One region of the Marinobacter panjinensis genome, then DNA from elsewhere that is predicted to be linked to it. Evidence: predicted binding sites of a transcription regulator. Region 1 holds the regulator's gene; the other holds the start of a gene.
The links. The regulator LexA, encoded in region 1, represses DNA repair genes until DNA is damaged. The targets are predictions, from matches to a motif close to CTGTNTNNNNANACAG.
Positions count from the first base shown of each region.

Region 2: recA (recombinase RecA) is a predicted target of LexA. The motif match lies at 2,100-2,115, and genes of this name have one in related genera.

Region 1 covers NZ_SZYH01000001.1:1,201,158-1,217,287, forward strand. Annotated here, with positions in the region: gene FDP08_RS05430 (sensor histidine kinase) at 1-448, opposite strand, end outside; gene FDP08_RS05435 (sigma-54 dependent transcriptional regulator) at 697-2,154, opposite strand; gene FDP08_RS05440 (SOS cell division inhibitor) at 2,228-2,554, opposite strand; gene FDP08_RS05445 (DUF1329 domain-containing protein) at 2,629-3,990, opposite strand; gene FDP08_RS05450 (DUF6586 family protein) at 4,249-4,725, shown strand; gene FDP08_RS05455 (hypothetical protein) at 4,786-5,043, shown strand; gene FDP08_RS05460 (cell division inhibitor SulA) at 5,063-5,551, opposite strand; gene lexA (transcriptional repressor LexA) at 5,636-6,244, opposite strand; gene FDP08_RS05470 (amidoligase family protein) at 6,428-7,423, shown strand; gene FDP08_RS05475 (gamma-glutamyl-gamma-aminobutyrate hydrolase family protein) at 7,416-8,183, shown strand; gene FDP08_RS05480 (hypothetical protein) at 8,168-8,368, opposite strand; gene FDP08_RS05485 (SIMPL domain-containing protein) at 8,381-9,067, shown strand; gene FDP08_RS05490 (translocation/assembly module TamB domain-containing protein) at 9,077-12,817, opposite strand; gene FDP08_RS05495 (autotransporter assembly complex protein TamA) at 12,814-14,574, opposite strand; gene FDP08_RS05500 (acyl-CoA dehydrogenase family protein) at 14,796-16,100, shown strand.
Region 2 covers NZ_SZYH01000002.1:447,193-463,322, forward strand. Annotated here, with positions in the region: gene mutS (DNA mismatch repair protein MutS) at 1-1,476, opposite strand, end outside; gene FDP08_RS18410 (CinA family protein) at 1,559-2,059, shown strand; gene recA (recombinase RecA) at 2,206-3,252, shown strand; gene FDP08_RS18420 (flavodoxin family protein) at 3,292-3,762, shown strand; gene FDP08_RS18425 (PilZ domain-containing protein) at 3,770-4,147, opposite strand; gene FDP08_RS18430 (hypothetical protein) at 4,275-4,559, opposite strand; gene FDP08_RS18435 (Lon protease family protein) at 4,727-7,135, shown strand; gene fixJ (response regulator FixJ) at 7,173-7,799, shown strand; gene FDP08_RS18445 (ATP-binding response regulator) at 7,845-9,434, shown strand; gene FDP08_RS18450 (MaoC/PaaZ C-terminal domain-containing protein) at 9,439-10,314, opposite strand; gene FDP08_RS18455 (AraC family transcriptional regulator) at 10,484-11,515, shown strand; tRNA gene FDP08_RS18460 (tRNA-Asp) at 11,641-11,717, shown strand; gene FDP08_RS18465 (AraC family transcriptional regulator) at 11,924-12,994, opposite strand; gene FDP08_RS18470 (NADPH-dependent 2,4-dienoyl-CoA reductase) at 13,115-15,184, shown strand; gene FDP08_RS18475 (DNA repair protein) at 15,406-16,130, shown strand, end outside.

The DNA.
Region 1 (16,130 bases):
GCCGAGGCGCAAAACAGCGACGAATCACATCCACCCAGCGCTCACCGTCAAGGGGCTCACCGAGCAGGGTGATTGCTGCCGGATTGGTCTGCGTCACCACACCCTGGCTGTCGAGTACCACCACGCCGGCAGGAAGCGCATGAAGCAACGTGGAAAGCCGGTCCGCCAACTCCTCTTTTTGCTCCAGCTCCGCCTGACGCTGCTGCGACTCTGCAGACAACTCCCCGGACAACTGGTTAACACGGGATTCCAGCGTGCGATAGGAATCAGTAATCTGCCGGGACATCTGATTGAACAGATCCAGCGCCGTACCCACAGCCTCATCATCCTGCTCCGGGAACAACGCCGTCACCTTGTCATTGACATCCGCCGCCGCATTGGCTGAAGGCCCTTCAGTGGCTAAAGGCTTCTTCGCCGACGACAAACCAACAAACTGCAACTGACTCATAAACTCGCCCTCTGACCGGACCAAACTCCGGCCCGTACCAATCGGATGGATCGTTTGGGCAGACCTAAGCCAGCACCGTGCCAACTTTACTTTTTGCTTATATTTCAACAGGAAGGAAAATCAAAGAACGGACATATGACGGGTTTACGTCACCCGAAAACAACAACGGCGTCAAAGATTACAAACCTTTGACGCCGTTTGAAACATATTGCCGGGAAGGCTCCTCCACAGTTAGAGGCGTGCAGCCGTCAGCCTTCCCCGGCCTCTTCATCCTCATCCCGGAGCCCATACTTTCGCACCTTCTCCACCAGCGTCGTCCGCCGAATGCGCAGCTTCTCCGCCGCCCGGGCCACTACCCCACCGGCCTCATCCAGAGCCTGCTGGATCAGCTGCTTCTCAAGGTTGGAGAGGTAGTCCTTCAGATCGATACCGTTCACCGGTAACAGGGCCGGAGCGTCCAGCCCCACCAGCCCCGGAATATTGGAGGGCATCCCCGAGTCCTCGACCGGCCGATTCTCATCGTAGTCGTCCACGTAGCGGAACTTCTTGGGCAGCTCCTGCACCCCGATGACCCCGTATGGATTCATGATCGCCAACCGCTCCACCAGGTTCGCCAACTCCCGCACGTTACCCGGCCAGTCGTGGCGACACAGGCTCATGATCGCCGCGGAATTCAACCGCAGTGAGCCACGCTTCTCTTTCTCCATACGGGAGATCAATTCATTGATCAGCAGCGGGATGTCTTCTACACGTTCCCGCAGGGCCGGCATCTCAATGGGGAAGACGTTCAGGCGATAGTAAAGATCTTCCCGGAAATCGCCGTTTTCGATCATGTCTTCGAGAATCTTGTGGGTTGCCGCAATTACCCGCACATCGGCGGACTGGGTGCGGTTGCTGCCCACCCGCTCGTAGGTGCGCTCCTGCAATACCCGCAGTATCTTCACCTGCATGTTCAGGGGCATATCGCCAATTTCATCGAGGAACAGAGTGCCACCTTCGGCGAGCTCAAACCTTCCAACGCGGGCGGTAATGGCCCCGGTAAAGGCACCTTTCTCATGGCCGAACAGCTCACTTTCCAGCAGCTCTGCAGGTATAGCGCCACAGTTGACCGGGACGAAGGGCTTGTCCCGTCGGGCGGAATGGTAATGCAGATTGCGAGCCACCACTTCCTTACCGGTACCGGATTCGCCGGTAATCAGCACGCTCACATCCTTGTCTGCCACCTGCTCCATCAACTGGCGCACAGATTGCACCTTGCGGCTGGTACCCACCAGGCTGCGGAACAGCTGCAATCCACGCTGCTGGCCACGCTCACGCGACCGTGAAAACTGGTCACGGTAGACCTGGGCGCGATACATGGAATCCACAAACTTGGTGTAGTTAAGGGGCCACTCCATGCGGGCAATAACGCGGCTGGCCTGATCTTCTGACAACTGCTTGAGGTCCGGGTACCCGATCATCAGCACAGGCACGCCCACAGTGGCCTCACAGACCACCGAGACAGTCTTGCGCACACCGGCGTCTTCACCGTTGACGACGACAGCAGAGATCTCATCCAGCTTTTCCGGATCGCCACTGGCAAGCAGCGCATACGCCTCCTCACCGAACACGACGTCTTCCTCGCCAATGAACTCAAGTATGGTGGCAATATCACGCTTTCTGGAGTCGTCCTCGCTGAGCACCAGCACCTTATTATTCTTCGACATTCAAACGAATCTCTTGCGGGGATTTGTGAGCGGTATTTAAGACTGTAAGTGCGCCCGAGTCAATTTTATGACGCTATTTGGGACGATTTGAAGAGACGTTCTGATAGGCTTTTGCCGCGCTTCGGTTCTGATTCACTTCCTTGAGCGCTTGCTGGGCTTCCGCCTTGGCCGCATTTGCCGAAATATTGGCACGGTCACAATAGGTCTGAAGGGTTGCCAACCGTTCCCGTACCGGCTCCGGGGCCAGCTCTCCGGCTTCCAGGGCTGTCATCACCGGTTCAATGGTCGGTTTGACCAATTTGCTCAGGCGCGACAGTTCTTCCCAGTTTTTCTCCGCTAGAGCGGTTTTCAGATGCTCCACCAGGGTATCCACTGCTTCCAGTTGTTCCGGCGCCGACATACCTGCATCTCCAGTATCGCTGTATGGCCCGGACAATGGCCGGGGATTCAAAAGGGCCCCGGCCATCACAGTTATCAGCGACGAGCCGCCCTGCGGGCTGCTGACGCCGAGAACTGGTTGCCGCGGAAGCCGGGATTGAAATCGAGGGCCGGGAAACCGTTGTCCAGACCATCAATATAGTAACGCTGCGCCTTGAGGTCGTACGTCATCTCCATGGTAGTCCAGAATACCGGCTCACTGTAGTAGCTGATATTGTGAGACTCGGATACGCGCCAGAGCTCTCCCTCACTGTCATATTCCTCACTGGCCAGAATCTGCCAGCTGTCCTCGTCTACATAGAATACACGACGGGAATAGATATGGCTGATACCGGTGCGCAGCTTTGCTTCCACCACCCATACCCGATGCAGTTCATAACGCGCCAGCTGCTGATTGATGTGCTGCGGGCGAATGACATCGTCCGGCCTGACGTCTTCATCATGAAGCTTGTAAGCGTTGTAGGGGACAAACATTTCCCGCTTCCCTTTCAATTCCCAGTCGTATTGGTTCGGAGCGCCGTTGTACATGTCTTTCTGATCAACGGACCTCAATGAAGAGGAGTTGGGCAGGTCGGTTTCATAGGCCAGGTTTGGTGACCTGCGCAGGCGCCGGGAACCGGAGTCATACCGCCAGGCAAGACGCGGCGAGCGAATCTGGTCCAGGGTTTCGTGCACAAGGGTGATGGTGCCTGCCAGGCTGGAGGGCGCTATGGTGTCGGTCTTCAGGTAAAAGATCTTGTTGTCGATGTCCTCTAGATCCGCCCCTTTGCGGCTGTAGGCTAAAAAATAGTCGTACTGGTTTACAACCTGGTTGTAAGAACCGTTCACCTGCGGGGTCGCGGAGGAACTGCGAAATGAAAGTTCCTCGCCCCGATAACGAAGAATGTGATTCCAGATTACTTCAAGACCATCGTTCGGAATCGGGAAGGGGCTGGTCATGATCGTGTCCCGCACACCGTTACCATTACTGAGCAGTTCGGCACTCAGTGCATTTTCCCGGGATTTTTCATAAACATGCTCCGGAAAGGCCGCCGTACGGCGGGTCCGGTAAACCGGCATTACAAACTCCGGGCCATATTGCTTCAGCATCTGGATGTGGCCATCTGTGAGCTTATCGCGATACAGGTCCACATTGTCTGCGGAAATCACGAACAAGGGCTCATCCCGGGGAAATGGATTGATTTCCACCTGCCCCTGCTTCCAGCCCGACGGTGGTGTTGTCAGACCGCCGGTCCACTCCGGAATACTGCCAGAACCATTGCCTTTTCTCTGTGCACCAACGGGGGTGAGTTCATTGCCCAACCGCTCGGCCTCGGACTCACTGACCTTCGCGTAGACGCTACTACCGGAAAATCCGAGCATTGCCACTGTAAAACCTGCGACCAAATGGTTACGCATTCCCTTCCACCTCCACTGAAACTGATCTGGACGCCGGACAGCCAGGACTTTCCGTTCACTGGAATCCCAAGCCAGACGATCAAAAGTTACTCAAACCGGGCGCCTTTTTGCCAAATTCAAACGCCCGTTTCAAGTGATTCTTTGTAGTTTCTTGTCAAAGGCTCGTGGATTCTCAGGAAGGAAGAAATTCCTGACCAGAAATGTTATCATTGTCAGTTAATTCGTCGCGCGACCTTAACCCCGTATGCAGGTATCTCCATGGCGTCATCGTGGCATTCACTGGTTTCCCAGAAGATTTTCCTTGCCAGGACCCTGCTGGGTCAGCTGGATGGCAACGACAGTGTGCCCGCGCGTGAAGCCCTGATTCAGGGAGCCGTTGAACTTGCTTTGCGGGCCAGAAAGCTGGTTCTGGTCATGGTCGCAAGAATGTATCAGGACAAGCTGGGGCGGCCCGAAAGCCTGGAAGCTTTGACGGAACTGCTGGGCGATGAGATTCCGGAGACAGCAGAACTGAACCAGCTCGTTAACGAAGCTCACAGTTGGTGGAACCATCTTGAGCAACTGGAGCGGCACCAGGGCAACCCGCCAGCGGCCAAAAAAACCGTGAGTGACGAAAATGTGATTGCTGTTGCTGCGGACACCGGTCCAGACAGATCGAAACAGGCGCTTGAGCAAACCCTGAGTGCGATCAAAAACTTTACCGACACCCTTGAGGAACGGCACAGCGAGTGGTAATACCGCGGTCCGCCGCTGCAAACTGCCGCCACCCGGGGAATGAACTGAAAGGCTAACTGAATGTCACCCTCTTTTTTCGAGATTGTACAACTGAGCAATGGCGATTATGCACTTCGCCGGATTGACGACGACAGCGCACCACTGGTGAAAATATCGTTTTCGGCTGAAGCCAGGGAAATGATGGAAGACCGGGAGATGGACGTGGCCAAGGCCATGATTGCCACCGGCATAGAAGCAGCAGGCAATGTCGCCCACGATATCGACTGGGAAGAAGAGCCGGACTCTCATGAAATCCGGCCTTCCTATACGCTTCACTGATCCCGGATTTACTGAACCTTCAGCGTTGGCGCAGCACAACGCCGTGGCTGTTACCCCGGGCAGAGGCCTGCTCCAGTGAAGTCAGGGCTTCACGCCCGAGTTTCCGTGTCCACATCACGACGGCATGACAGGTGCCTGCGCTCAACGCCCGCTCGGCCAGCTGCCGGGCCGGGTAGTCCGAAGTAGACCGCAACACCAGTAATTCGCCTGCCACAATCCCACGCATGGTCTGCCACTTGCTGACCAGGCTTTGGGGTGGGTCGATCCAGGCCAGCCAGCGTTTTTCCTGGTTCAGCTGTGTCAGCATCGGCAGCAACAGCTGGAAATTTTCAACCTGCCCTTCAGGCAGAATGATTTCCGTCACGTTACCCTTTGGCTGTACCGTGCGGGTGCGGGTGACCGGCGCCCGGCTCACATCATGGCTGCTCAAACCGACAGCCTCCGGGCCGACGAATCTCCCGCCTCCGTGAGCGTAAGCCAGGTTCTGATTAAAGCTGAGTTGTTCCATGATAAGCCTCATTTGCCTTTAAGCCGGGCCCTGCGCAATTGATACCTTGCAGAGCACTGCCGGAAATGTCCGGATACCGCGGTATCAGTGAAGATCCGAGCGCCGGATAACACCGACACCCAAACCTTCAATAAATAATTCCTGTTCTGTCAGATCCACTTCAATGGGCGCAAACTCTTCGTTCTCTGCGATGAGATACACTTTCGAGCCGTCCTTGCGGAACCGCTTCACAGTCACCTCTTCACCGACCCTGGCCACAACGATCTGGCCATTGTGTACGTCGCTGGTCCTGTGCACGGCAAGCAGATCCCCATCCAGGATGCCGATGTCCTTCATACTCATACCGCGCACACGCAGCAGGTAATCCGCCGAGGGCGAGAAGAATTCGGGCTGCAGGGTGCAGTGATCTTCGATGTGCTCCTGGGCCAGAATCGGGCTACCGGCTGCCACCTGGCCTATCACGGGCAATCCCGGGTCCGCTTCGACCTCCGGAAGACGGATACCACGGCTTGCCCCCGGCACCATCTCGATGGCCCCTTTCCTGGCCAATGCCCTGAGGTGCTCTTCAGCGGCATTGGCTGAACGGAATCCGAGCTCGGCGGCAATCTCCGCGCGTGTCGGCGGATATCCCGTCTCGTCGACGGAGCGACGAATGATTTCCAGTACCTGTGTCTGCCTTGCTGTCAGCTTCATGTGTCGGTGACCCCGGTTAGCCCTGTTTTTATATACAGTGATTTGACTATATACAGTGTTTTATCCAGTGTAAAGTCCATGCCTGGAATTTTTCCGCTGCCCCGCCTTATTTGGCCGGTAACCGTCACTTTCAGCCCGAGGGACTGTGTTAAGGTATTGCTAACCCTTTGTGGAGACGCATTAATGAGCAAAAGATGCCGTATGCCGGACATCATGAGAACCGATGACGGAAAGGAACGGAAAGTAGGTGTCGAGATAGAATTATCCGGCCTCGGGTACGAGGATCTCGTATCGCTTGCCACCCGATTGCTTGACGGAGAAGCGAAACCGGTTTCCCGCTACGTGTCGGAAATCACCACCGATGCAGGCGCCTTCGCCATCGAACTGGATTCGGACCCCATCAAGGACCTGGATCTGCAGGATCAACGGTTACCGGAATCGGTCCGGGAACTCGGGGGCCAGGCAATGAGTGTGATAGATGCCGCGGCCGAGAAAATCGTGCCTCTGGAAATTGTCAGCCCTCCGTTACCCTTCAGTGAACTTGAGCGCATCGAAACGCTTTGTGACGAACTGCGCAAGGCGGGCGCCCTTGGCAGCCGGGAAGCCCTCTACTACGCCTTCGGCCTGCAACTGAATCCAGAGCTGCCGGATCTGAAAGCTTCAACCCTGGTGCGTTATCTGCAGGCGTTTGCAGCGCTTTACGAATGGCTCAAGGCACGGCATCAGATCGATCTGAGCCGCAAACTGACCAGCTACATTGAACCCTGGAGCAGCAACTACATCGATTTGCTGATGTCTGAAGGCTACGATCCGGACATGGATCAGTTGATGAAGGACTACCTCCACTATAATCCGACACGGAACAAGGCGCTTGACCTGCTGCCGCTGTTTGCACACCTGAACAGCGAGCTGCTGGCCAGGTATGTGAAAGACGAACGCATCAAGAGCAGGCCCACCCTGCATTACCGGCTGCCGGATTGCGATATCGACAACCCGCTCTGGCATTTCTCAACGGTATGGAATGACTGGGTGATACTGGAGCAACTGGCGGCCAACGCCGGGGATCTGGCCGCATTGGTGACCGAGTTTCGCAACAGTCGCAAACTGAGCTTCCACAATCTGACCCATAGCTGGCTCGATACGTCTGACCAGTGGCTGCGGTCCCGGAACTATGTCTGACACCGTCCAGGAAAAGCCGGAACATCCCGGCCTCACCATCGGCATCAGCGGCCCTGTCCGACGAAGTCTGTCCCACCGGCTGATCAGTTTTGCCCTGCGCATGCATGGAGCTCGTACCCACTTCATTCGCCCAGGCTCGAAAGTAGACGTATCCCTGCTGGACGGCCTGGTCCTGTCAGGTGGCACCCACGTTCACCCTTCAAGGTATGGGCAGACACCGCAGGTAACGGCAAATTATGACCCGCGCCGGGACGAAACCGATGTTCGCCTGCTATCCCGAGCCGAAGAGTTGAATATTCCGGTGCTGGGCATCTGCAGGGGCGCCCAGTTCATCAATATCTTCCGTGGTGGCACACTGTGCCAGAACGTGACCCCTCTACGAGTCAACACCCGTCACCGCCCGCTGCTGTTTCCAATGCAGACCGTTCGGGTGGTCAGCGACAGCCGTCTCGGAGAAGTCATGCGCCAGCCGGTGATTGGCGCCAACCGGATTCACAGCCAGGCCATCAAAAGGCTCGGACACCACCTTCGTGTGGTCGCCCTGGACAATGATCATTTCGTGCAGGCGATAGAGAATACTCGCGGGCAGTGGCTGATGGGAATTCAGTGGCATCCGGAATATCTGCTGTATCACGGTGGCCACCGGCGTATCTTCAAGCATTTTGTTGATGCTGCGGAGGAGAGAAAGCTGATAAGGCTGGATGAACCGACAGACACTGACGACGCCGGTGACGACCTGCCCGGTCAAAGCGGCAGATAATGCTGCAGAACAGCCTTGATTTCCCGTATTTCCCTGGCATCACCGGGCAGGGCTTCCAGATGACGGGCAGCCCACTCTTTCAGTTGCGCGCGGGTCGTCACATAATGGGGATCGCTCCCGGTCAGCCTGAGCAGGATGTCACGCTCCCGGGGAGTCAACCTGACCTGATTATTGTGTAAAAGCATGGAGATCCCACAATGTTGCCCAACGTCCATCGATACCTGCTGTTTCCTGCCACCCTGGCGGTCTTTCCGCTGTGCGCAATCGCCGGGGAAGTAAGCCTGAGCGGCCAGGCTTCCGTAAAGTATACTCCAGACAGTGCACGACTGCAGTTTACCGCCAATGCCGAGCACAGCCTGCCGGAGACAGCGACCCGACGCGTGAATGAGCAGATGGAACAATGGCGGGCTGGCATCAGTGACTATCGTGACCAGCTGGGCTCTTACAGCGATGCATCGGTTAACCTCTACAGCCGCTCGATTCCGTCCCAGGAGCGTAGTCAGAAACCGGAAAAGGTGGCCGTTGCCTCACAAACTGTGAGCTTTACCATTGACGACCTGTCCCTTCTCAATCCCATCCTGGAGCAGGCCCAGGCACTGGGTATGGACTACAACGTGGGACCGCACCAGTTCTTTCATTCCGATGAAAGCAGCCTCCGCAAGCAGGCACTGGCCGGCGCCATCGCTGACGCCAGGGCAAGGTGTGAGTTTGTTGCCAACGAACTTGAAAAGCAGTGCGGCGAGGTGATCAACATCAACATCGATGGTGGCTATCAGCCCCCGGTTCCGATGATGGCGGAAATGCGCGCCTCGTCTGACACCGTGTCCGACGTCGGCCCGCGGGAACTGACATCCCGGGTCAGTGCCACCTTCGAGCTGGAATAGCGGGCCGGGTCAGAAATCCCGGGTGTAGAAAATATCCAGGGAAGCTGCCAGGCCACTGGCGGCTTCCAGATAGAAATACCGGCCAAGGTCATAGCGCAAGGCAACGGTGGTGATCGGCTCGAAAATGCCCACACCGTAACGAATACTGAGCTCATCGGTCAGGTAGCCACTGGCCACCACCGCCGACTCATCTCCGGAGCCCTCCGCCTCCAGCATCAGATTCTGTATACCAATCTCTTCCCCAAGACCCTGGGTTAACTTGTTGGTCTGGGTCAGGCCCAGGGAAATGGCTGCCCGGCTCATCTGCCCCTCATCGCCCCTGCTTTGGGGTGCCCGGCCCAGAATCACATAGGACAACGCATCGGTCTGGGGCATCTCCGGTTCGGAAAACACTTCGGTCTGGGGCGCGCTTACCGGCCCGGTAAGCCGGATACCCGCCACGACGGTATCGACCCGCCGAATGGCTTCGATATCCAGATAGGGCTCTGTCAGAGGCCCGACAAATATTAATCTGGCCCTGCGCAGCTCCAGTTCCTGACCATAGGCTTCATACTGGCCATCAACCAGCCGCAGCTCACCTCGGGTGTCCATATTGTTGCCGACGCGCAGGGTGCCTTTCAGGTTACCGGTTACCCCGAAGCCATTGAAACTGACCTGGTCATCGCCGACCACCACCGTCACATCCATATTCAGGGAGCGCAAACCGCCCTCTTCCTGCTCCGCCCCCACGATCACTTCGTCTTCCGATACCGAAACCGCCTGAGCCGGCAGCTCCCTGATCTCTATCTCGCCACGGGGAACCTCCAGGCGGCCGGTAACCGCCAGATCACCGCCACCGTAGGTGATGGTGATATCCGGCACCAGCTCTACACGGGCGTAGGGGTCGTAACTGAACGGCAATCGGTCACCGGTGAGATTGACCTCTACAGACGGCTCCGCCGACCAATCCAGGCCTCCCTTGATGTTGCCGGTACTGCGCTCGTTACTGCGCCAGCGGCCGGACAAATCTGCGGAATAGCCATTCAGCTCCAGGCTGACAACCATGTCTTCCAGCGGTATCGGGAGCTGCGGGTCGGAGATCCGCCCGCCGGTCAACGCTATGTCGCCATTCACCGCCGGCTTCAGTAACGGGCCTGACAGCGTGCCTTCGCCATTGAGTTCACCTTCGACCACCTCCAGCCCCGCAAACACCCCGGCCATCGCAATATCCAGGCCCTGGACGCGGAACTGGCCATCAACCTCCCGCTCACTGGCATTCGGATCAACGGCCATTGCGACAGAAAGATCGCCCAGTTCGGGCCCCTTCAGCCTGACATCCAGCTCGGCGATGTCCGGTTTCAGTTGAAGCCTGGTGGTGAAGGTGTCGTATCCCAGGCTCTGCCATTCGTCCCTGACCATGACTTCAAACTCGCCCGCACCGGCATCCACAGACACCTCGCCATCCGGACCATTGTCGGTCATCGTCAGCCTGATGTCCGCATTCAGAAGCGTGTCCCACCGCAGGGTTTCCGGCATCAGCGGGGACAGCGCGGTGGTCGGGAAATTCTCGATCCGATAGGCAATGTCCTGGGTCGGGAGCAGGGTCTGGTCTTCGGCGCAAACCGAAGCCTGTTGCCATTGCCAGCAGTGACGGCCGAAGGTCAGTCTGCCGGTTTCTGTGTACTCCAGTGCCGCTGGGCCCGCCAACGTCCATTGCTGCCCCTGCTCGGGAACATCAATCTGCCCCTGCTGCAACGCTCCCTGCCAGGCATTCCAGTCCTCGGAAGCATTGCCGGCAAATACCAGCCCGACCTCGGCCTCCTCATGAACGGCGCTAACCTCCAGCCGGTGATCATCCCGGGTGCCTGACAGCCCCAGTGCCAATGACTGCAGCAACTGCTCGCCGTACCGGAGCTCACTCGCCTGAACATCGGCGCTCACACTCAACCCTTCACCAAGGGTGGCATTGAGGTCCAGACTGGCCAGGCTCAACTCATCCTGCCATGCCAGATCGGACCCAGACACTTTCGCGCTGCCTTGCGGCTGATCGGGTGTCCCCGAAACTGAAGCGGTTCCGCTCAGCGAGCCCGCCAGGCCCGGCAGGAAGGTTTCCGGGGAAGGCAGTTCCAGCGCCAGATTGCCCGCAATCTCTCTATCCCACTCGCCGCTGCCGGTAACCCGGTTATCGCCCACCTGGAGTTCCAGGCCAGACAGCGCCCATGCCCCTGAATCGCTGTTCAGCGCACCACGGATCAGGGCGTCATTGGCTTGCCAGCTACCCGAAAGATCCCACTCGGCCTGTAACGAAGGCTTACCGCTCTCCACCAGCCTCCCACTGGTTCTGACATCACCATTCAGGCTTGCCTCCAGTATCGGCACCCAGTAGCCGGGGTTGAAACTGTCCAGCTCCAGGCTTGCATCCCATGCCAGCTGGTCAGCAAACTCGACGTTTCCCTGACCACCGAGGAAGCCAGCGCCCGTGTTTACCCGCAGACGGGTGATATTCACGGACTCCATATCGCCATCCAGCTCCCCTGACAGATCCGCCTCCCCATGTGGGCCGTCGACGCTGGCTTCAACACTCGCCCGATAGGCGCCTGACTGGTATCGAACCTCACCATTCAGTTGGTTCAAGGTAACCGGCGGCTGCTCAAAGTCCGGGATCAGGCTGTACCAGGGGAAGGCTTCCATAGCGACCCGGGCATCCACCAGGAAGGCTTGCTGCCAGTCCAGGTTTCCGGTCACCGAGGCCGTGCCGGTCTCGGCCTCACCCGTTCCGGGGCCCGAGAGCGAGAGGTCCAGGTCTTCCACGCCAACGGTTGTCACCAGCCCTTTCAGCGCAACCGCAATGTCACCGGAAGTACCCGGTAACGAGGTACGGGAGTCGGAACGGAAACCGTCGTCCAGGCTACCTTCCAGAGCAACGACCGTGTTCTGCAGCACCAGGGTTTCAGGCAGGCCTTCAGCAGGAACAAAGCGTTGGGACTCAACGGTCAATCGGGCCGGCAGTGCACTATCCAGGGGAGCCACCCGGCCGGCCAGGGTGGCTTCCAGGTAACCAGTGCTTTCACCCCTCACCCTCAGGTCCACTGCGCTTCCGGTGAGATTGAGAGCCAGATTCCAGTCGGGGCCATAGGGCGGCGGCAGGCTTATGCCGACATTCAGGTCCAGTGGCCAGTCGCCGCGGGTCTGGATGCGGCCGGACCCATCAATTTCGATACCGTCACGAACAAAGCTGAGACTCTGAAGGTGCCAGTCAGATCCGGAGCCTTCGGCCCGTAACTGCAACCGGTCCCAGATTTTGCCATCGTTCAGGGTGAAAGTGCCAAGATCGACCTCCCTGACAGCCAGACCAATCGGCAGGTTAACGCCAGGCAGACTGATGTTGCCACGCTCATCCTGCTGATCTGTTGACGGTTGCAGGGTCAGGTCAATGGTTTCCACCTGCAGGGATTCAAGGCACAGCTGCTTGCTGAACAGGCAGGTCGGTGACCAGTCAACCACCGGCGCCTCCAGCCGAAGACCCACGCCGTAACCCTGCCATGTCAGGGACTGCGCCTGCCACAGTCCCAGCAATGATCCCTGACCCTGTTCCACGTCAAGGCCGGGAACCTGGTCGATGACCCACGCCGTTCCGGTTTCCGAACGCAAGGCCAGTAACAGTGCCCCCACCAATAACAGTGGCAGCAGAATGATAATGGCCAGCGCAATCAGCAGGCCGTTCCTCAGGCGTTTTGGTTTGTGGACCTCTTTCTTTGACGCTTCGGTCATAACTCGGGCCCCATGGAAAAGTGAATGCGCCACTCACCGCCAAATTCCGGGTTCAACCCTTTGGCAATATCCAGACGCAAAGGCCCCACCGGGCTTATCCAGCGGATACCCATTCCAACGCCGGTGGCCAGAGGGTCGGCCAGGTCATCAATGGCATTGCCTTCATCTACAAAGGCAGCTACCCGCCAGTTGTCGGCAAACTGGTACTGATACTCGGCGCTGCCGACCATCAGGAAACGACCACCCACGGCAACATCCTCATCGTCTCGCGGCGACAGGGTTTCGTAACCATAACCCCGGACACTCTGGTCACCACCGGCAAAAAACCGCAATGACGGTGGCACATCCGAAAAGCGGTTGGTTGCCACCCCGCCAAACTGGAAACGGGTCAGGAAGCGGTGGTTATCCGCCAACGTATACAACCCCTTGACGAGAAAATTCGCATGAAGAATGTCCACGCTCGAAAGGACGGCCCGATGGGAACCTGTAACATCAAACTGAATCCGGTAGCCGCGGGACGGGTCCAGAGGCGAATCTGCATGCAGTTTGGAATACCCCAGCCCCGGCAACAACAGGCTGCTCTGCTCAGTCTCATCGTCGCCAATCCGGAAGCGCTCCCCCTCCCACCGCAGAGAGGCGACCTGCTGCCAGCCGTCATCAAGCTGATGCTTCCATTGCTGGCCGAAGGTCAGCAGTTCCGACTCAACATCCTCAATCTCCTCCCGCTGATAACCGGCAGACAAACGAATGGAATCGGTCATGGGTGGATCCAGGGGCAATTCATACCAGGTGGTCAGGTTCTGGCGTGGCGCTGAAAGTTCAGTTTCGACACCACGACTGTGGCCCATGGGGTTGATCCAGTGCTCACGCCAGTTGCCCCGCAAACGTGGCCCCACGTCGGTTGAAAAACCGATGCCTGCGGCCACCGATCGGGGTGGGCGTGTGGTCAGCCCGACATTCACCGGAATCACTCCGTCCTCGGCGGCGCCGGGAGAGGCCTCAATATCCACTCCGGAAAAATAGCCACTGTTGGACAAATCCGTATTGAGCCTGGCGATCTTGTCCGCATGAAAGAGTTCACCCGGCTCAAAACGCACAAACTGCTCCAATAGCTGCTCCTCGAATCCATGGCCCTCACTGAAACTGACCTCACCCAACCGATAACGTTCACCGCTGCGATAAACCAGGGTGATATCCGCCACTCTTTTTTGAGGGTCCACTTCCAGCCGGCGGGTAGTGAACTCGCCATCAAAATACCCCAGCCGACTGGCGCGATTCTGGATGGTCTGGCGCAACGAGCTGTACTCGCCATGATTCAGCACATCACCCTCAGACGGTTTCTGCGGCAGGGAACCCGTGAAATCGGAATCTTCACTGGCAGGGCCCTCGATCTCAACCTTACGGGAACGGACAATCACCGGCTCACCCGGCTGCACAGTGAGAACCAGGCGCGCCGGTTCTTCTTCCTCGCCGGGCGGCTCGACAATTTCCCACTGGATTATCGGGCTGTAGTAACCGAGCGCGCGAAGCGCATCTTCCACCTGGGCTTCGGCGGTGCTGGCATAACGCCTCAGACTGTTGGCGCTACGGCCTTCAACGTCTCCGACAAACGCCTCGGCATTGTCCTGCAATTGCGGAAAGTCCCCCTCCACCTTTATTTCCACTTGCTGGGCCCAGGACAACGCCGGCATGGTCCAGACAAAAAACCAGAGAATCAGGAACCGGCGGTGAAAACGAGAACTAATGTGGGGCAGCATCCAGCAGCGTTACTTCAGTCAAAGTGAGTTGAGGGGCAAGGTAACAACCGGAGTGTAACGGGTAGAGGTACGGTTAATCCATGGCTATTGACCATCTTGCCTGTGGGTAATGTACGGCATGCCAATGGCGCCGGATCGGTCCGGGGCCATGATCGTCAGATAACGACCTCCCCTGATCGCCTGCAGACGAAATCAGGACAGTGCCACCAAGGAGACAACAGATGACACGGGACCCCATGGGCTTTGCCCTTTCCATGATGAACAGGCTTGCCGCCAACCCGTTGCTGGACCGGCTGGGGCTGCGCACCCCGCTCGAAAGGACCGCCTATCACGGAACCCGAACCGGTTTTCGCGCCCTTGCTGTTGCCGGCCGGGAGTTCAATCGAGTCAATAACTGGCTGCCCAGGAAACGCCTGCCCCAAGGCAGCGCGCCCGACTTGTTCGATCTCTCTCTCAGCGACGACCAGCGCATGATCACCGATTTGCTCGGGCGGTTTGCCCGTGACGAACTCAGAACTGCCGCTGGCATTGCCGATGAAACCAGGGAGATACCAGACAACATCACCAGCGCTGCTGCCGACCTGGGTTTGCCCTTATACGCAATACCGGAAGAATTCGGCGGGGTTGCAGAGCATCAGTCCCCGGTAACCAACGTATTGATCGCCGAGCAACTCGCCTGGGGAGACATGGGGTTGGCCACGGCACTGTTGGCACCTTTCAGTGTCGCCCAGGCCATCACCCGCTGGGGCACCGGCGAACAGCAAAGCCGCTACCTGCCGGCGTTCTGTGGCGAAAAGCCTCCGGTAGCCACCATTGCCATCGACGAACCGACGCCGTTGTTTGATCCACTCGTTCTGCAAACCTCTGCCCGAAGAACCGATACCGGCTATGCCCTCACCGGCCTGAAGAATGCGGTTGTGCGGGGAGGAAGCGCTGAACTGCTGTTGATTGCGGCACAGATGGGTGGGCAACCAAGGCTGTTTATCGTGGAGGCGGGAACTCCGGGCGTCCGTGTGAAAGCCGACCCTGCGATGGGCCTCAGGGCTTCGGGGACCTGTCAGTTGCTGTTGGAGAACGTCGAGTTACCCTCGGATGCGCTGTTGGGGGATGACGATTTCGACTACCAGAACTTCCTCGATTGTGGGGCCTTGCTTCGATGCGGTCTTGCCATTGGTACCGCTCAGGCGGTTCAGGATTACGTGATCCCCTACTGCAATGATCGCAACGCCTTCGGCGAACCCGTCAGCCACCGCCAGTCCGTTGCCTTCATGATCAGCAATCTGGCCATCGAAACCGACAGCATGCGCATGCTCACCTGGCGTGCTGCCAGTCGTCTGGAACAGGGCCTGCCGGCGCACCGGGAAACCACCCTGGCACGGTTGCTATGCAACGAAAAAGCCATGGAAGCCGGCTCCAATGGGGTTCAACTGCTGGGTGGCCATGGCTTCGTCAAGGAACACCCCGTTGAACGCTGGTACCGGGATCTGCGATCCGTTGCCACCCTGGTCGGCGGCCTGCACGCCTGATTGCTTTTCATCAATGCAGTCATCAGCCCA
Region 2 (16,130 bases), on a different contig from region 1:
GTAATCCACTGGCGCTTGGCCGGACTGGGCGCGGGTGATCTCAATGTAATAACCATGCACCCGGTTATAGCCCACTTTCAGTGTGCTGATGCCGGTGCGTTCCCGTTCCCGTGTCTCCACGTCCAGCAGGAACTGGCCGGCGTTCTCGCTGATGTTGCGCAACTCGTCCAGCTCTTCGTCAAAGCCTTCCCGGATAACGCCGCCGTCGCGAATCACCACCGGCGGGTTATCGATGATGGCCCGCTCCAGCATGTCCGCCAGTTCCGGGTATTCGCTGATGATGGTGGCCAGTTTCACGATGTGGTGTGAGTTCACCGGTTTCAGAGCCTGCTGTAAATCCGGCAGGGCCTGGAAGGCATCCCGCAACCGCGCCAGATCCCTTGGGCGGGCCGAACGCAATGCCACCCGCGCCAGAACCCGCTCGATATCGCCAATGCTTTTGAGCAGGTCGTGGACCGGCTCGTAGTGAAACCCGTCCAGCAGCGCGGAAACCGCCTGCTGACGTTGCTCAACCACGGTAACGTCGCGCAGCGGCCGGTTGAGCCAGCGCCGCAGCTGGCGGCCACCCATGGCGGTCGCCGTGCGGTCCATCACCCAGGCCAGAGTGTGCTGGGTGCCGCCCATCAGGTTGGTGTCGATCTCCAGGTTGCGGCGGCTGGTGGCGTCCAGAATAACCGCCTCTTCGCGACGTTCCCGGCTTAGTTTGCGGATGTGGGGCAGGGCGGTGCGCTGGGTTTCCTTTGCGTATTGCAGCAGGCAGCCGGCAGCGCAGATCGCCAGGGTGAGATCTTCGCAGCCAAACCCGGTCAGATCACGTACCTGTAGTTGCTGGGTCAGCACCCGGCGGGCGGTGTCGGCTTCAAATAACCAGGGGCCCTGGCGGCGAATGCCGGTGTAGCCTTCCAGTACATCCTGATAGGGAAAATCTTCGCTGACAAGAATTTCCGCCGGCCTCAGGCGCTGAAGCTCCCCCTGCAGACCCTCAAGGTCATCCAGCTCGGACACCGTAAATCGCCCGCTGGAAATATCCAGGGAGGCAAACCCGAACTGCTCCCGGTGGCTATAGATGGCGACCAGCAGATTATCCCGACGATCCTCCAGAAAAGCATCATCGCTGAGAGTGCCTGGTGTCACAATGCGCACAACCTGGCGGTCTACCGGCCCCTTGCTGGTAGCGGGGTCGCCAATCTGCTCACAAATGGCAATGGATTGACCAGCCCGCACCAGACGTGCAATGTAACCTTCGGCAGAATGGTACGGAATGCCGGCCATGGGTATCGGGCTGCCACCGGACTGCCCGCGGGCGGTGAGGGTGATGTCCATCAGCTCGGCGGCCTTGCGGGCGTCTTCGTAAAACAGCTCGTAGAAGTCCCCCATGCGGTAGAACACCAGTTCATTCGGGTGTTCGCCCTTTATCCTGAGGTATTGCCTCATCATCGGAGTGTGCTGGGACAGATCGGTCTGGGCTGCTGACATGAACGGTTCCGGATCCATTGGCTTTATGTGAAGGCAGGGATTGTAAGAAAATAACCGCCATGATGAAACGAAGGAGATCATTATGCCACTGACTGACCAGGCATTGGCGGACGCAGGTAATCAACTGGCCGAATTGCTGGAGCGGCGCCAGCTTACCATTGCCACCGCCGAAAGCTGCACCGGCGGCTGGGTTGCCAAGGTGTTGACTGACCGCGCAGGTTCGTCGGCCTACGTGCTGGCAGGGCTGGTCACCTATAGCAATGACGCCAAAAGGGCATTGCTCGGGGTTACGGAGGCCTCCCTTAACGAGCAGGGCGCCGTCAGCGAACCGGTGGTGCGAGAGATGGTGGCCGGGGCACTGTCCACAACCGGTGCCAGTGTTGCGGTTGCTATCAGCGGCGTTGCAGGTCCCGGTGGCGGTAGCGACGACAAACCAGTGGGTACCGTGTGGTTTGCCTGGGGCCGTTCTCCGGCAGACACCGTAGCGGTGGTTGAAACCTTCCCGGGCGACCGTGATCAGGTGCGGCGCCAGGCTGTTCTGTATGCGTTACAGGGGGTTAGGAGCTTTCTGGAAAACTCCTGAAGCGGAGGGGTTGGTCTTGCCCTGATGTTATGTTTTAATACTGTTCAAATATACAGGGGTCCGGTTTTTCCGGGTTCCGGAGTTAACGATTTCGGCCGCCGGGCTCCCGTCCCGATAACGGCACAGGCGACAGAGGGTTTGCAACAATGGAAGACAACCGCAACAAAGCACTGAGCGCAGCGCTTAGCCAGATTGAACGCCAGTTCGGCAAGGGTGCCGTCATGAAAATGGGCGACCAGCCCCGGGAAGCCATTCCTGCAGTGTCCACCGGCTCTCTCGGCCTGGATGTCGCTCTGGGTATTGGTGGCCTGCCTTACGGACGCATCTGTGAAATCTATGGTCCGGAAAGCTCCGGTAAAACCACGCTGACCCTCCAGGTAATTGCCGAAGCCCAGAAAGCCGGTAAAACCTGCGCCTTTATCGACGCAGAGCACGCCCTTGACCCGATCTACGCCGAAAAGCTGGGCGTGAATGTGGACGACCTGCTGGTGTCCCAGCCGGATACCGGTGAGCAGGCGCTGGAAATCGCTGACATGCTGGTGCGCTCCAATGCGGTAGACGTCATCATTGTTGACTCGGTAGCGGCCCTGACCCCGAAAGCCGAAATTGAAGGCGAGATGGGCGACAGCCACGTCGGCCTGCAGGCCCGGCTGATGTCCCAGGCTCTGCGCAAACTGACCGGTAACATCAAACACGCCAACTGCCTGCTGATCTTCATCAACCAGATCCGCATGAAGATCGGCGTTATGTTCGGTTCACCGGAAACCACCACCGGCGGTAACGCCCTGAAATTCTACTCTTCCGTTCGCCTCGATATCCGCCGCATTGGCTCGGTGAAGGACGGCGACGAAGTGGTGGGTAACGAAACCCGCGTGAAAGTGGTCAAGAACAAGGTTGCCCCGCCGTTCAGGCAGGCCGAGTTCCAGATCATGTACGGCAAGGGCATCTACCACATGGCCGAAGTGCTCGATATGGGTGTGAAGGAAGGCTTTGTCGATAAGTCCGGTGCCTGGTACGCGTACAAGGGTGACAAGATCGGCCAGGGCAAGGCCAACGCCTGCAAGTTCCTGGAAGAGAACCTGGATATCGCTAACGAAATCGAAGCTGCTGTACGTGACAAGCTGATGCCCAAGCCGGCAAAAAAAGAGGCGGCTGAAGAGGCAACAGCAGACGCAAACGGAGAGCTTCTCTAAGCACGATCAGGTTGGATTCCGCACTATCGGGGAGGTGATATGGATGCAAAAAAAAGACTGCTGGTCGTTGCCCATGCGCCGTCCCCGAATACCCTCAAACTACGGGAAGCGGTAGAGCAGGGCGCAAGGCACGAAGACATCGAAAATGTTGAAGTGACCGTGCTTCCGCCACTGGAGGCCGGCCCGGACGACGTGCTGGCCTGTGATGCCATTATCCTCGGCACTACCGAAAACCTCGGCTATATGAGCGGCGCGTTAAAGGATTTCTTTGACCGCAGCTACTATCCCTGTCTTGAGAAAACCCAGGGGCTTCCCTTCACCTTTTATATCCGCGCAGGGCTCGACGGTACCGGAACCCACCGTGCTATCGAATCGATTACTACCGGCTTACGCTGGCGTCTGGTGCAGGAGCCACTGCTTTGCCATGGCGAGTATCGGGATGAATTCGAGGAACAGTGCCGTGAACTTGGGCTTTATATGGCGGCGAGCCTGGATGCGGGTTTGTTCTAAGTAGGGCTTAGCTGGCGTAATGGTTGTAGATGCCTTCAATGCGGGAAAGAGCGTTATCCACGGCCCTTGAATAACCCTTCTTGTCAAAACAGTAGCAGAACTGGAGGCTTACGCGGAAACCCGTCTGAAAGGGTTGGCAGCTGACCACCTGGGCGGCAACGCGGGACTCGCGGATGTACTTGCCGTCAAAATCCATATAAAGCCGTGCTCTTGGCTCTACCGGCCTTGGGCACAGGACTGCCATTCCGTAACGGTTCATATCCAGGCAGGTGACAGCGGTTGAATTCTTCCCTCGACCAAAAAAGCCCCGTTCCTGCAATTGTACCTTCAGGCACATGGCAGGGTAGCGGTCCTTGATTCTGCGGTCTGCGGAATCATTCGTCATAGGTTGGCATCCATTGCTGATCTTGTGTTTGTGATCGGCCCGCTTTTCCATCGGGACATGGAGTTTAGTTCCCGCAGGTGTGAGTGAAAAATGACCAAGCAAAGAACTGTGATCTGGTTATCAATTTCTACGCGCGGGTACTGACCAACCGGCCTCTCCGGTCTTCGGCAGGGGCTTCCTGCGCGGTCTTCGGGTTCAGCAGGCGTGGGCTGCGCCTGGAGCGCTTCTTGCGGCGATCCGGTCCTTCAAAAGCCACCTGCGCACGCCGCCGGTCGGGTTGTACTCGACGATCCCACTGGGGTTTTTCCGGAGACGGGGTCGGTTGCTGCGGTTCAGGTAGCGTAAAGGGTTTGCGCTTGCGCAATGACTCCATCACTGTCAGCGGTTGCGGTTGATTCCGGTAAATATCCATTTTGTGAGCGCCCTGCCTGTGCCTTTCTGCGGTGGCTAATTATGCCCGATTGATCAATTTATCGACAAGTTTGGCTAAAACTTTAGGCTGAGCGCGACAGGGCGGGCCCCAGATTCTACAATGACCGCCCATAACCAAATGCTTTCATACCGTTACAGGACCGAACCTTGAAGTCACTGTCCCTGAACCAGCTCTATAAAGCCTGTGTTTTAAAAGATTTACCGTTCAAGACCACCCGTCAACTCGAGCCCCTGGCAGAAATCGTCGGCCAGAATCGGGCCCAGGCAGCGGTACGTTTTGCCCTGTCCATGCCCCACGGTGGCTACAACGTTTATGCGGTGGGTCGCAACGGGCTCGGTAAGCGCACCATGATGCTGCGGTACCTGGAACACCATGTAGACACGGATAACCAGAGCCACGACTGGTGCTATGTGGCCAACTTCGAGGAGCCCCGTGTGCCCAGGATGCTCAGGCTGCCTGCCGGCAAGGGCACGGAGTTGAAGCAGGACATGGAAAAGCTGATGGGGCGTCTTATGAAAATGATCCCTCAGACGTTCGATAGTGATAGCTTTCTGGAGCGTGCTGAAAAGCTGAAGAACGACTACGTCAAGAAGCAGGAAGACGAACTGGAAAAGGTCGCAGACCAGGCCAAGCGAAAGAAAGTCAGCCTGAACATCACGACCCCGGGCGGCTATCGCCTGGTGGCAATGAATGGCGATGAAGCGCATACCGCCGAGTCGTTCCAGGCCCTGACTGAGGCACAACGGGACAAGTTCGAAAGCGATATTAACAAGCTGGAGAAAAAGCTCAGACAGGCGCTGCGGAAACTGGCGGACTGGGAGCAGGAATACGCGGAGAGCCAGCAAGCGCTTAATGAGGAGACCCTGGAGGGCATTTCAGGCCATCAGATTGATGAACTGATAGAAAAATATCGGGATCAGCCGGATGTGGTGGCTTACTTCGACGCCGTTCGCAAGGATCTGTCGGAAAGCCTGGAAATTTTCCTGGAAGACAATGAAGAGCAGGCGGCCATTGCCTATGCCTCTCTGGACAAGAAGATGCCCCGTCGCTACCTGGTGAATGTACTGGTCCACCAGAAAACCGACGAAGTGCCTGTGGTGGTGGAGGATAACCCCACTTACCACAATCTGTTCGGTTACGTGGAGAGCGTGACTTTCAAAGGCACGGTGTTTACTGACTTCTCCCTCATTCGCCCCGGCAGCCTTCACCGCGCCAATGGTGGCTATCTGCTGATGGATGCCATCAAGGTCCTGGAGCAGCCGTTTGTCTGGGATGGCCTCAAGCGGGCCCTGCGTTCAAAGACCATTCAGATCAATTCCCTGGAGCGGGAATTGACTCTGTCGGGCACTATCTCGCTGGAGCCTGAGGAAATCCCGCTGGACGTCAAAATCGTGCTGTTCGGCGACCGGGAAACCTGGATGTTGCTGCAGGAGTACGATCCGGAGTTCGCCGAGTTGTTCCGGGTGACGGCGGATTTTGAAAACGAGATGATGCGAACGGACGAAAGCCAGGTACTTTATGCCAAGTTCATCGCCAGCCTGGTGGATGAAAAGAAGCTGCTTCACTGCAGTAACAAGGCGGTCGCCCGTATCATTGAACACAGTGCACGCATGGCAGAGCATCAGGATCGCCTGTCTTTGCATGCAGCGGATATTGCCAACCTGTTGCGTGAGTCCGACTACTGGGCCCGGCAGGCCGGTGCCCGGCTGATCCAGAACTCCCATGTGGATCAGGCGCTGGAGAGTGCCCGTTATCGCAGTAGCCGGATTCGTGATCAGTTCTACGACTCCATTCGTGATGGTTCAACACTGGTGTCCACCACAGGTACCTGTGTGGGGCAGGTAAATGCGTTGTCGGTACTTTCGACCGGGGGCTTCGAGTTCGGTCTGTCCAACAGAATCACTGCCACCTGCTATTATGGTGATGGCGGCGTGATGGATATCGAACGTGACGTGAAGCTGGGGGGTAACATCCACTCCAAGGGTGTGATGATACTCAGCTCCTGGCTTTCTTCCCATTTTGCCGTCACCGACCCCATGCATCTGTCGGCGAGCCTGACGTTTGAGCAGAATTACGGCGAAGTCGACGGTGACAGTGCGTCCCTGGCAGAGATGTGCGCCCTGGTTTCGACGCTGTCGGGGCTGCCGGTGCGGCAGGACCTGGCAATCACCGGATCGGTCAACCAGTTCGGCGAGGTTCAGCCGATTGGTGGCGTCAATGAAAAGGTCGAGGGTTTTTACAGCACCTGCAAACTGGTCGGCGAGCTGACCGGAACCCAGGGCGTGATCGTACCTGCAACCAATGTGCAGAACCTGATGCTCGATCAGGAAGTCGTACAGGCAGTCCGCGACGGCAAGTTTCATGTTCACTCGGTGTCCCGGGCAGAAGAGGCCATCACGCTTTTGCTGGGCAAGCCGGCAGGCAGGGCAGACAAAAAAGGCAGGTATCCCAAACAGACTGTTTTTGGCATGATCCAGCAACGTCTGGAGAAGATGCGCGAACACGAGCGTCAGGAACATGCCCGGGATGACCACAAAGACCCGTCGATTCACTAAGGCGTATCGGCGGTAATTGAAAGGAGAGACAAGTCACATGACTGATTCCCAGCAAACGGTGTACGTAGTTGAAGATGACGAGGCGGTGCGTGACTCGCTGGAGTTGCTGCTGAAATCCGATGGCAAGCCCGTCAGCACTTACGAGAATGCCAATACCTTTTTAAAGGATTATTCCGAAAAGATGGCTGGCTGCATTGTGCTGGATATCCGTATGCCCGGCATGGACGGCATGGAACTTCAGAAAAAACTGAACGAAAAGCATTCCATTCTTCCGATCATCTTTGTGACCGGCCACGGTGATGTGCCGATGGCTGTAGATGCCATGAAAGAGGGCGCGGTGGACTTCATTCAGAAGCCCTACCGGGAAGAGGCCTTGTTGCAGAAAATTGAAGCTGCGCTTGAGCAGGACCGGGAACAGCGCAAAACCCTTGGTGAGAAGCAGGAAATCCTGCGCCGGGTGAAGAGCCTGACCCCCCGTGAACACGAGATAATGGACCGGATGATTGCAGGGCAGGCCAACAAGGTCATAGCGATCGAGCTTGAAATCAGCCAGCGAACCGTGGAAATACACCGTTCACGGGTCATGCACAAGATGGGTACCCATTCACTGGCACACCTGGTGCGTATGGTTCTGTCCGTAAAGGACCTTATCGACCCGCGCTGATTTGGCCGGCATTATGCAATCACTATCGTAACCGGCCGTATTCATATGACAGATGCTGTCCTGGAGACAACAGACGTAACGGTTCTGCTTGTTGACGACAACCCGCAAAACCTGAAAGTGCTCTATGAAACCCTGAAAGACAAGGGCTACCGCCTGTTGATTGCCAACGATGGTGAAAAGGCACTGGATCTCGCCCATCGTCACCAGCCTGAAGTTATCCTGCTGGACATCATGATGCCCGAACTGGACGGCTATCAGGTATGTGAGCGCCTGAAGGCCGACCCGGTTACCTCAGACAGTGCCGTTGTATTTCTCTCCGCCCTGGACGATCTCCAGGCCAAGGTACGTGGTTTTTCCCTCGGTGGCGCAGACTATATTTCCAAGCCTTTCCAGGCCCAGGAAGTGATTGCCAGGGTGAAGACCCATGCCCGGGTCATCCGCCTGGAGCGGGAGCTTCAGGCCCGCAATCGCCAGCTCGAGAACGACCAGGCTCGCATACTGAACTCCATCAGCGAAGGCATCTACGGCCTGGACGCTACCGGTGTCATCGTGTTCGCCAATCCCGCCGCTGCCGTGACCATGGGTAGCTCTGCTGAGGAATTGATTGGCCAGAATTTTTTTGATCTCCATTTCCGCACTGCCGGCCAGGGACGCGAGTCGCTCCCGGTTTATGCCACGTGCAGCCAGGGTATTGCGGAAAATCAGCGGGATATTGAAATGCTGCGGGCGGATGGCACTGCGTTTCCAGTGGAGTATCGCTCCACGCCCAAACTCGACGGGGAGGAACTGCACGGGGCCGTAGTGGTATTCCGGGACATCACCGCCGAGCTTGAGAGCGAGCAGGCGCTCGAGAACGCCCGTAACATGGTGCAGGAACAGCGGGAGCAGATCGCCCACTTTTCACGCCTGACCACCATGGGAGAAATGGCCGCGGGCGTGGCCCACGAAGTGAACCAGCCGCTGACCGCCATCACCAACTATGCCCGTGTTGCCCGGCGCGTGCTGGCTAAAGAAGAGCCGGATCACCAGTTGCTTGAAGAGACCCTGGAAAAGATTGAAGCCCAGTCACACCGCGCCAGTGAAGTGATTCGGCGGATTCGCCGGTTCATGAAGAAACCGGCGGCGGGAAAGGACGTGCTTTCCATCTCAGCGCTGCTTGAGGATACCCGCCAGTTCGCGGAAGTGGATATTCGTAACAATGAAGGCGGCGTCGAAATCTCGGTGGCGGATAATGTTCCCGAGGTGCTGGCGGACCCGGTTCAGGTTCAGCAGGTAGCACTGAATCTGATCCGCAACGCCCTGGAGTCAACCCGCAGTGCCGGTTTTTCGGCACCTGTGGAAGTGGCAGTGACCATGTCGGGCAGGCGCTGCGTGAGGGTCACAGTGACCGATCACGGCGTGGGTTTGCCGGATGATGCCGAAGAAAAACTGTTTCTGCCGTTCTACACCACCAAGGAGGAAGGCATGGGGATCGGCCTGCCTATGTGCCGCTCCCTGATCCAGGCCCAGGGTGGCGATATCGGATTTGAACGCCCGGAGCATGGCGGTGCCTGCTTCTATTTCACCCTGCCCGTGGCAGGTTCCGATGGCACCGCCTGTGCGCCTGACGCCGACTCTTCAGGGTCGGCGGTTTAACCCCTCAGCTTCCCCAACGAACCTCGCCGCTCAGGTGAGGGGCGGCTCCTGATGCGTTCAGCAACTGATAATCCCAGCCAGACTCTCCCGTCTGCCAGTTCAGCTGTGCCGTTCCTGGCAGAAACAGCGGCTTTTTGAACTGGCAGGATACCGATACCGCCTCCTGCCGCCAGCCACTCTGCTGTTCCAGCACTGCCAGTACCCGGGCCTTGCTCCACATTCCGTGGGCGATGGCCCGGGGGAAGCCGAACGCTTTCGCCGTCAGCGCATGCAGGTGTATCGGGTTCCTGTCCCCGGACACGCTGGCGTATTGCCGGCCAATGGATTCCGGGGCGCTGATCTCGGTTGTCTCCGGGTAGCGGGGTAATTCGGGTGGTTTGCCGCCCGATTTATTGCCGCCTTTGTCCGGTTGCCGGAACAGGTTGGTGCTGGTTTCTTCCCACACCAGACGGCCAACTGACCAGGCCTCGGTGACCAGGTCGAATTCCAGTCCCTTCTGGGTGTTGTTCTGGCCGTCAAGTCTCACGGTGATGTCCAGGCTTTCGCCGGCACCGACAGGGCGATGCTGGGTGATGTGGTTGCGCAGGTGGACAAGGCCCAGCAGTGGCAGGGGGAACGCTTTCTCCGTCAGCAGCATCAGGTGCAGCGGAAAAGCCAGGATGTGGGGCCAGGTGATGGGTACCGTTGTTTGTGTACCGAATCCGCATACTTTCTGGTAGCGTTTCAGGTTATCGTTGGCCGTACTGACGCCAATCAGCTTGGCGGACAATCCGGGAATACGGATGTCACCACCGGAGGGCTTCTCTTTCGGGAGCAGCGCTTTGCTGTAAAGCGACCATAGGCCGGGCGGGTGATTACGATAGATTACAGTATCTGTCATATTCTTAACTCTCCTGGCACACCTGTGCGTCTATGGCCTGATATGCTCTAATATAAGACTTAGGTTTCAGAGTCTTGCAAACCTGGGCAGTATGGGCATTGACCTTGCTCGCCGGCAAGGCTGTCCGGCCGGTCAAGCCAATTAATAAACAACTATAAAGCGGGACACTATGCAGGAACTTCGCGATGCGGGTGTGATGTTGCGTCTGATTTACCAGGCCATGAAACGCAAAGGGATTGATACCGATGCCATATTTGCCCGACTGGGGGTGGATGAAGCCTATGTCTACACCGAACAACTGAGAACGCCCCACAGCGCCCAGCTTTATTTCTGGCAGGTGGTTGAGGATGTCTCTGGCGATCCGGACGCCGGCCTTCACCTTGGCCCGCTTCTGCCGGCTTACAAAGGGCAGGTGCTGGAGTACCTGTTTCTCAGCAGCCCCACTTTTGGTGAGGGCCTGCGGCGGGCGCAGAACTACCAGCGGCTATTGAGCGATGCGGCCAATACCGATTTCTTTATTGAGGGGGATGAGGCCTGCATGGTGCTGGATGCAGCCTCAGATGAGGTCAGCCGCCTGCGGCATTTCAATGAGTGCTTTGTCCAGGGTCTGATTACCTTTTTCAAATCCATCACTGACGACCAGTTCTATCCTTCCCGGATTGAGTTCGAACATGAGCGCGACCACGGCAAAGCCCACGCGAGCGAGGTGCTGGGGTGCGATGTCGTGTTTGGCGCGGAGGAGAACCGGCTGTATTTTCCGGCGTCCCTGTTGTCCCACGCGTCACCCCATGCGGAACCGGAACTGCTGGATCTCCATGAGCGGTTTGCCAGCGAACAGGTCGCTCGCCTTGAGAAAAAGGACATTGTTGGCCAGGTGGAACGGATTGTGGCAGAGCTGCTGGACAGCGGGGAAGTCACCCTGGATGCGGTGGCCGAACGCCTGGCCATCAAGCCTCGGACCTTACGAACCCGCTTGACCGAAGCAGAAACCAGTTTCAACCAGGTGTTGGCGGATTTCCGTTATCGCCTGGCGCGACAGCTGTTGGCAACCACCGATGAGTCCATTGATGAGATCGTGTACCTCACGGGCTTCTCGGAACCCAGCACCTTTTACCGTGCGTTCAAGCGCTGGTCGGGAATGACCCCCATTGAATACCGCAAAACCGCACAGGGAAAGGACGTCATGGTTGATGCCATGTAATGGCGCCGACGTAATCCGATTTTTTTCATGAAAAACGTTGACATGCGGGGCCGCCTCTTTATAATGCGCCCTCGTTGTCACCGAGCAATCACACCCTTGATTGCGCCTGAGGTGGCGGCTCACGCGGAGCGGTAGTTCAGCTGGTTAGAATACCGGCCTGTCACGCCGGGGGTCGCGGGTTCGAGTCCCGTCCGCTCCGCCATTTTCCCCCTCCCTGCACTACATTTATCCATTGTCATTCCTGGTTCATCTCCACGTAACAGTTGCATGCTATCGTCTTCCTTATTGATTCAAAGGAGATGAACGATGTCCGATTACGAAGAAGAACTCATGGAGCGTCAGTTTGAAGATTATGATGACGAAGATTCCCTGGATGACGCCACCGAAATGTAGTCACGGCTGCAACGCCTAGCGGATTCCTTTCGCGGCCTGCTCCGCCAGGTATTTTTTTCTGTGTTCCCCCGGGCTGGTTTCGAACCAGCGACGCCAGGCCTTGTGAAAAGCCGCCGGATTGGAAAACCCCAATAGCCAGGCTATCTCCGATAGTGATGCCCGTGTTTCCCGGATGTACTCCAGCGCCAGTTCCCGGCGGGTTTCGTCCACCAGTTCCCGGAAACCTGTCTGTTCGTCTGCGAGTTGCCTCTGCAGCGTCCAGGGCGCCACGCCCAGCTTTTCCGCAACTGCTGGCAGGGTAGGGGTGTCTCCCTGCAGCAGGGGCGGTAGCAGGTCCTTCACGCGGTCCCCGGTACTCCAGCCGGCACGGATTCGCAAAAGGTCGCGGTAGCATTGTCCCGACAGTTTCTCATACATCGCCGCCTGCGCCTGCAACGAGGCCGCTTCCCTGATGCCCGGGGCCAGTCTCAGACTGTTGCCCTCCGCGCCAAACCTCACCGGGCATCCGAACCACCGCTCGAACACGTCGTCCTGGTCCTGGGAAGGGTATTCAATGGTCACCCGTTCTATGACCTTGTTCTGGCCGGTAATGATTCTCAGAAATTGCGTCCAGGCTGCCAGAACGGAGTCCACCACGAAAAAGTTGAAGACGTTGTAGGGCTTGATCGAGTAGAAGTGCGCTTCCCTCCCACCATCGGCTGTCCATGGGGTCCCCCGGCTATTGCGGCTGGTCAGCAGGGCGTAGTGAATCAGGGTGTTGATGGCTTCGCCGGCTGTCGGCGCACATTGGGCGGCCAGCCCGGCAACGCCAGCGTCGACTGGTCGTGACAGTTGCCCCATCGTCAGGCCCAGCGCCGGGTTGCCGGTGAGGCCAATGGCGGCCTGGCCCATTCGCATGAAGCGAGGAATGCTGATGCGGGCCTCCGGTTCCCTAAGGGCCTGTTTATCCAGCCCGAAACGACCGAGCAGGTCTGTGGGGTCTGCGCCCTCCGCACGGATGGCTCGCGCCATGACAGCAACATACAGCACGCTGATGTCACCGAGGGGATTCTTGTGTCTGGTGATGGTGGGCATGGTTTTCAGCATTGTCTTACAAGTTATCTCAGGATATCAGATTGTGCTTCAGGGATATTGTCTGCTTCAAGTGCGGAGACTACTTTAGAGCCCATGATTCGGCACCGCCGTTCCGATAACAGGAGAGAGACCATGACAGCATCATCATCACCAGGCGTTGCGCGCTACCCCAACCTGCTGGAGCCACTGGACCTGGGGTTTACCCGCCTTCGTAACCGTACCCTGATGGGCTCCATGCATACCGGCCTGGAAGAAGCAAAGAACGGCTTTGAGCGGCTTGCAGCCTTCTATGCCGAACGCGCCCGTGGCGGCGCCGGCCTGATTGTGACCGGTGGTATTTCTCCCAACCTGGAGGGCGCCGTATTTCAGCACGCGGCCAAGATGAGCACCCCGGAAGAAGCGGAAAGACATAAGGTGATCACCCATGCGGTGCATGAGGCCGAGGGAAAAATCTGTATGCAGATTCTTCATGCCGGCCGCTATGCCTATCATCCGGAACTGGTGGCACCCTCCGCTATACAGGCGCCCATCAACCCGTTGAAGCCGAAGGCACTGGACGAGGCGGGTATCGAGAAACAAATCGAGGACTACGTGAATTGTGCCGCTCTGGCCAGGGAAGCCGGGTACGACGGTGTGGAGATCATGGGCTCCGAAGGCTACTTCATCAACCAGTTCATTGTGGCTCACACCAACCACCGCACCGACCGGTGGGGCGGCAGTTACGAAAACCGTATTCGTCTGCCCATTGAGGTTGTTCGTCGGGTTCGTGAGCGTGTCGGCAGCGATTTCATCCTGATCTATCGCCTGTCGATGCTGGACCTCATCGAGGACGGCAGTACCTGGGAAGAGGTGGTGCAGCTGGCCAAGGAAATTGAAAAGGCCGGTGCTACCATCATCAATACCGGCATTGGCTGGCACGAAGCCCGGGTGCCGACCATCGCGACGTCGGTTCCCCGGGGCGCCTTCACCAAGGTCACGGCTCGCCTGAAAGATGAAGTCAGTATTCCCCTGGTGACCACCAACCGCATCAACATGCCGGAGGTGGCCGAGAAAATCCTCGCGGAAGGCGACGCCGACATGGTCTCCATGGCGAGGCCGTTCCTGGCGGATGCGGATCTGGTGCTCAAGGCAGCACAGGACCGTGCCGACGAGATCAATACCTGCATCGGCTGTAACCAGGCCTGTCTGGACCACACCTTCAGCGGCAAGCTGACCTCGTGCCTGGTTAACCCTCGTGCCTGCCATGAAACCGAGCTTACCTACGTTAAAACGGCGACGCCCAAAACCATCGCCGTTGTGGGTGCCGGCCCTGCCGGGCTGGCGTTTGCCACCGTAGCGGCAGAGCGCGGCCACAAGGTCACACTGTTTGATGCCGGCAGCGAAGTGGGTGGGCAGTTCAATGTGGCCAAGCTGATTCCGGGCAAGGAAGAGTTCTATGAAACCCTGCGTTATTACCGGGTGATGCTGGACAAGCACGGAGTGGATGTTCGCCTGAATACCCGTGTAGATGTGGAGGACCTGAAGGCTGGCGGATTTGATCACGTGGTCCTGGCCAGCGGTGTCAGTCCTCGCACGCCTGACATTGAGGGTGTGGATCACCCCAAGGTGATCGGTTACCTGGATGCCCTGTTGGGGCGGAAGCCGGTAGGTCAGAAGGTGGCGGTGATTGGCGCCGGCGGGATCGGCTTCGATGTCTCTGAGTTTATCGTTCACAAGGGGTCGTCCGCGGCGCTGGATCCGGAGCACTTCATGCGGGAATGGGGCGTGGACCTGAGCGTTGAGCATCGCGGGGGTATCCAGGGCATGGAGCCCGAGGTGCCGGAGCCGGCCCGTGAGGTGTATCTGCTGCAACGCAAGACCTCCAAGGTTGGCAAGAACCTGGGCAAGACCACCGGCTGGATCCACCGTACCTCCCTGAAAAATCGCCAGGTCCAGATGGTGCCGGGGGTCAGCTACCGCAAGATTGACGACGAGGGGCTGCATATCACCGTGACCCCGAAAGGGGCAGAGCAGGGCGAAGACCGGGTGTTACCAGTAGATACCATCGTGATCTGTGCCGGTCAGGAGCCGCTGCGTGAGTTGCAGGGCGGTCTGGAAGCGGCGGGCGTGCAGGTTCATTTGATCGGTGGCGCCGATGTGGCCGCGGAGCTGGACGCCAAGCGCGCTATTGACCAGGGTAGTCGCCTGGCAGCCGAGCTCTGACAGCCAGAACCGCGGTTCATGCCCCATGATCACAAAACGTTGCAGTTTTCCCCTGTCCAGCGGGTATTGAGCCGCTAGACTATTATCCGGAAGTCTGTCAGTTTGAAACCGGCCCCGTACTGACCGTGCGTGGCCGGTTTTTGGTATCTGATGGTAAAACGGAACGCCCTGGTGGCGTTCACCGTGTTGCTGTCAGGTTTTCGGAGAGCGGGGAGTCTGCAATGGGGTCTGCCGACCAGGCAAATGATGGTTATTCGGCGGTATTTTTCATGGATGGCAGCAATGTGTCGCGGCAGATGCGTGCGTCGGAGTTCGGTGCCTTTCTGGATGGCTACGTAGGGCTGTCTGACCTGGCGGATACCGACGTCAAGGCGGTGTACGTGCTCCTGGGCAAGGACCTTCTGGTGCGCTCTCTGGTGTTTTTCCGCATCTATTTCGATGAGGAGGGCCGGGCTGACAGCAACTGGAACCTGCCGGTAGAGAAGCTGGCGAAAAAGGGGGCCAAGGGTCCTGATATGGGTGCCGGCCCGATTCGCCTGGTATGCCGCAGTCAGTGCCCCAAGTCCGCTAATGCGGAGGAACTCTGGGATCCGGACATGACGCCGGGAAGTAACCATTTTCAGGCCATTCGCCGCGCCCTGGAAGCCAATAGCCTGAAGCTGCGGAAAGTGGAGCCAGCGGCCGAGGAAGACATTCCCGTGCTGGGTGAGGACGCCCGCTCCGCGGAAGACACGGAGGCGCTTAATGACCGCGCACGCCTGGCCCAGGTTATCCGTGAGCAACGGCTTCGCATCAAGACCCTGCAAAGCGTTCACCGGGATGCCCTGTCTGACATTCAGCGGGAAAATCGCCATGAGATGCAGGCATTACGTAACGAAATGGCTGAGCTTCAGCAGAAGTTCGAACGCCAGAAACTCAGCAGTGAGCAGCTGAAAAAGCGTCTGGC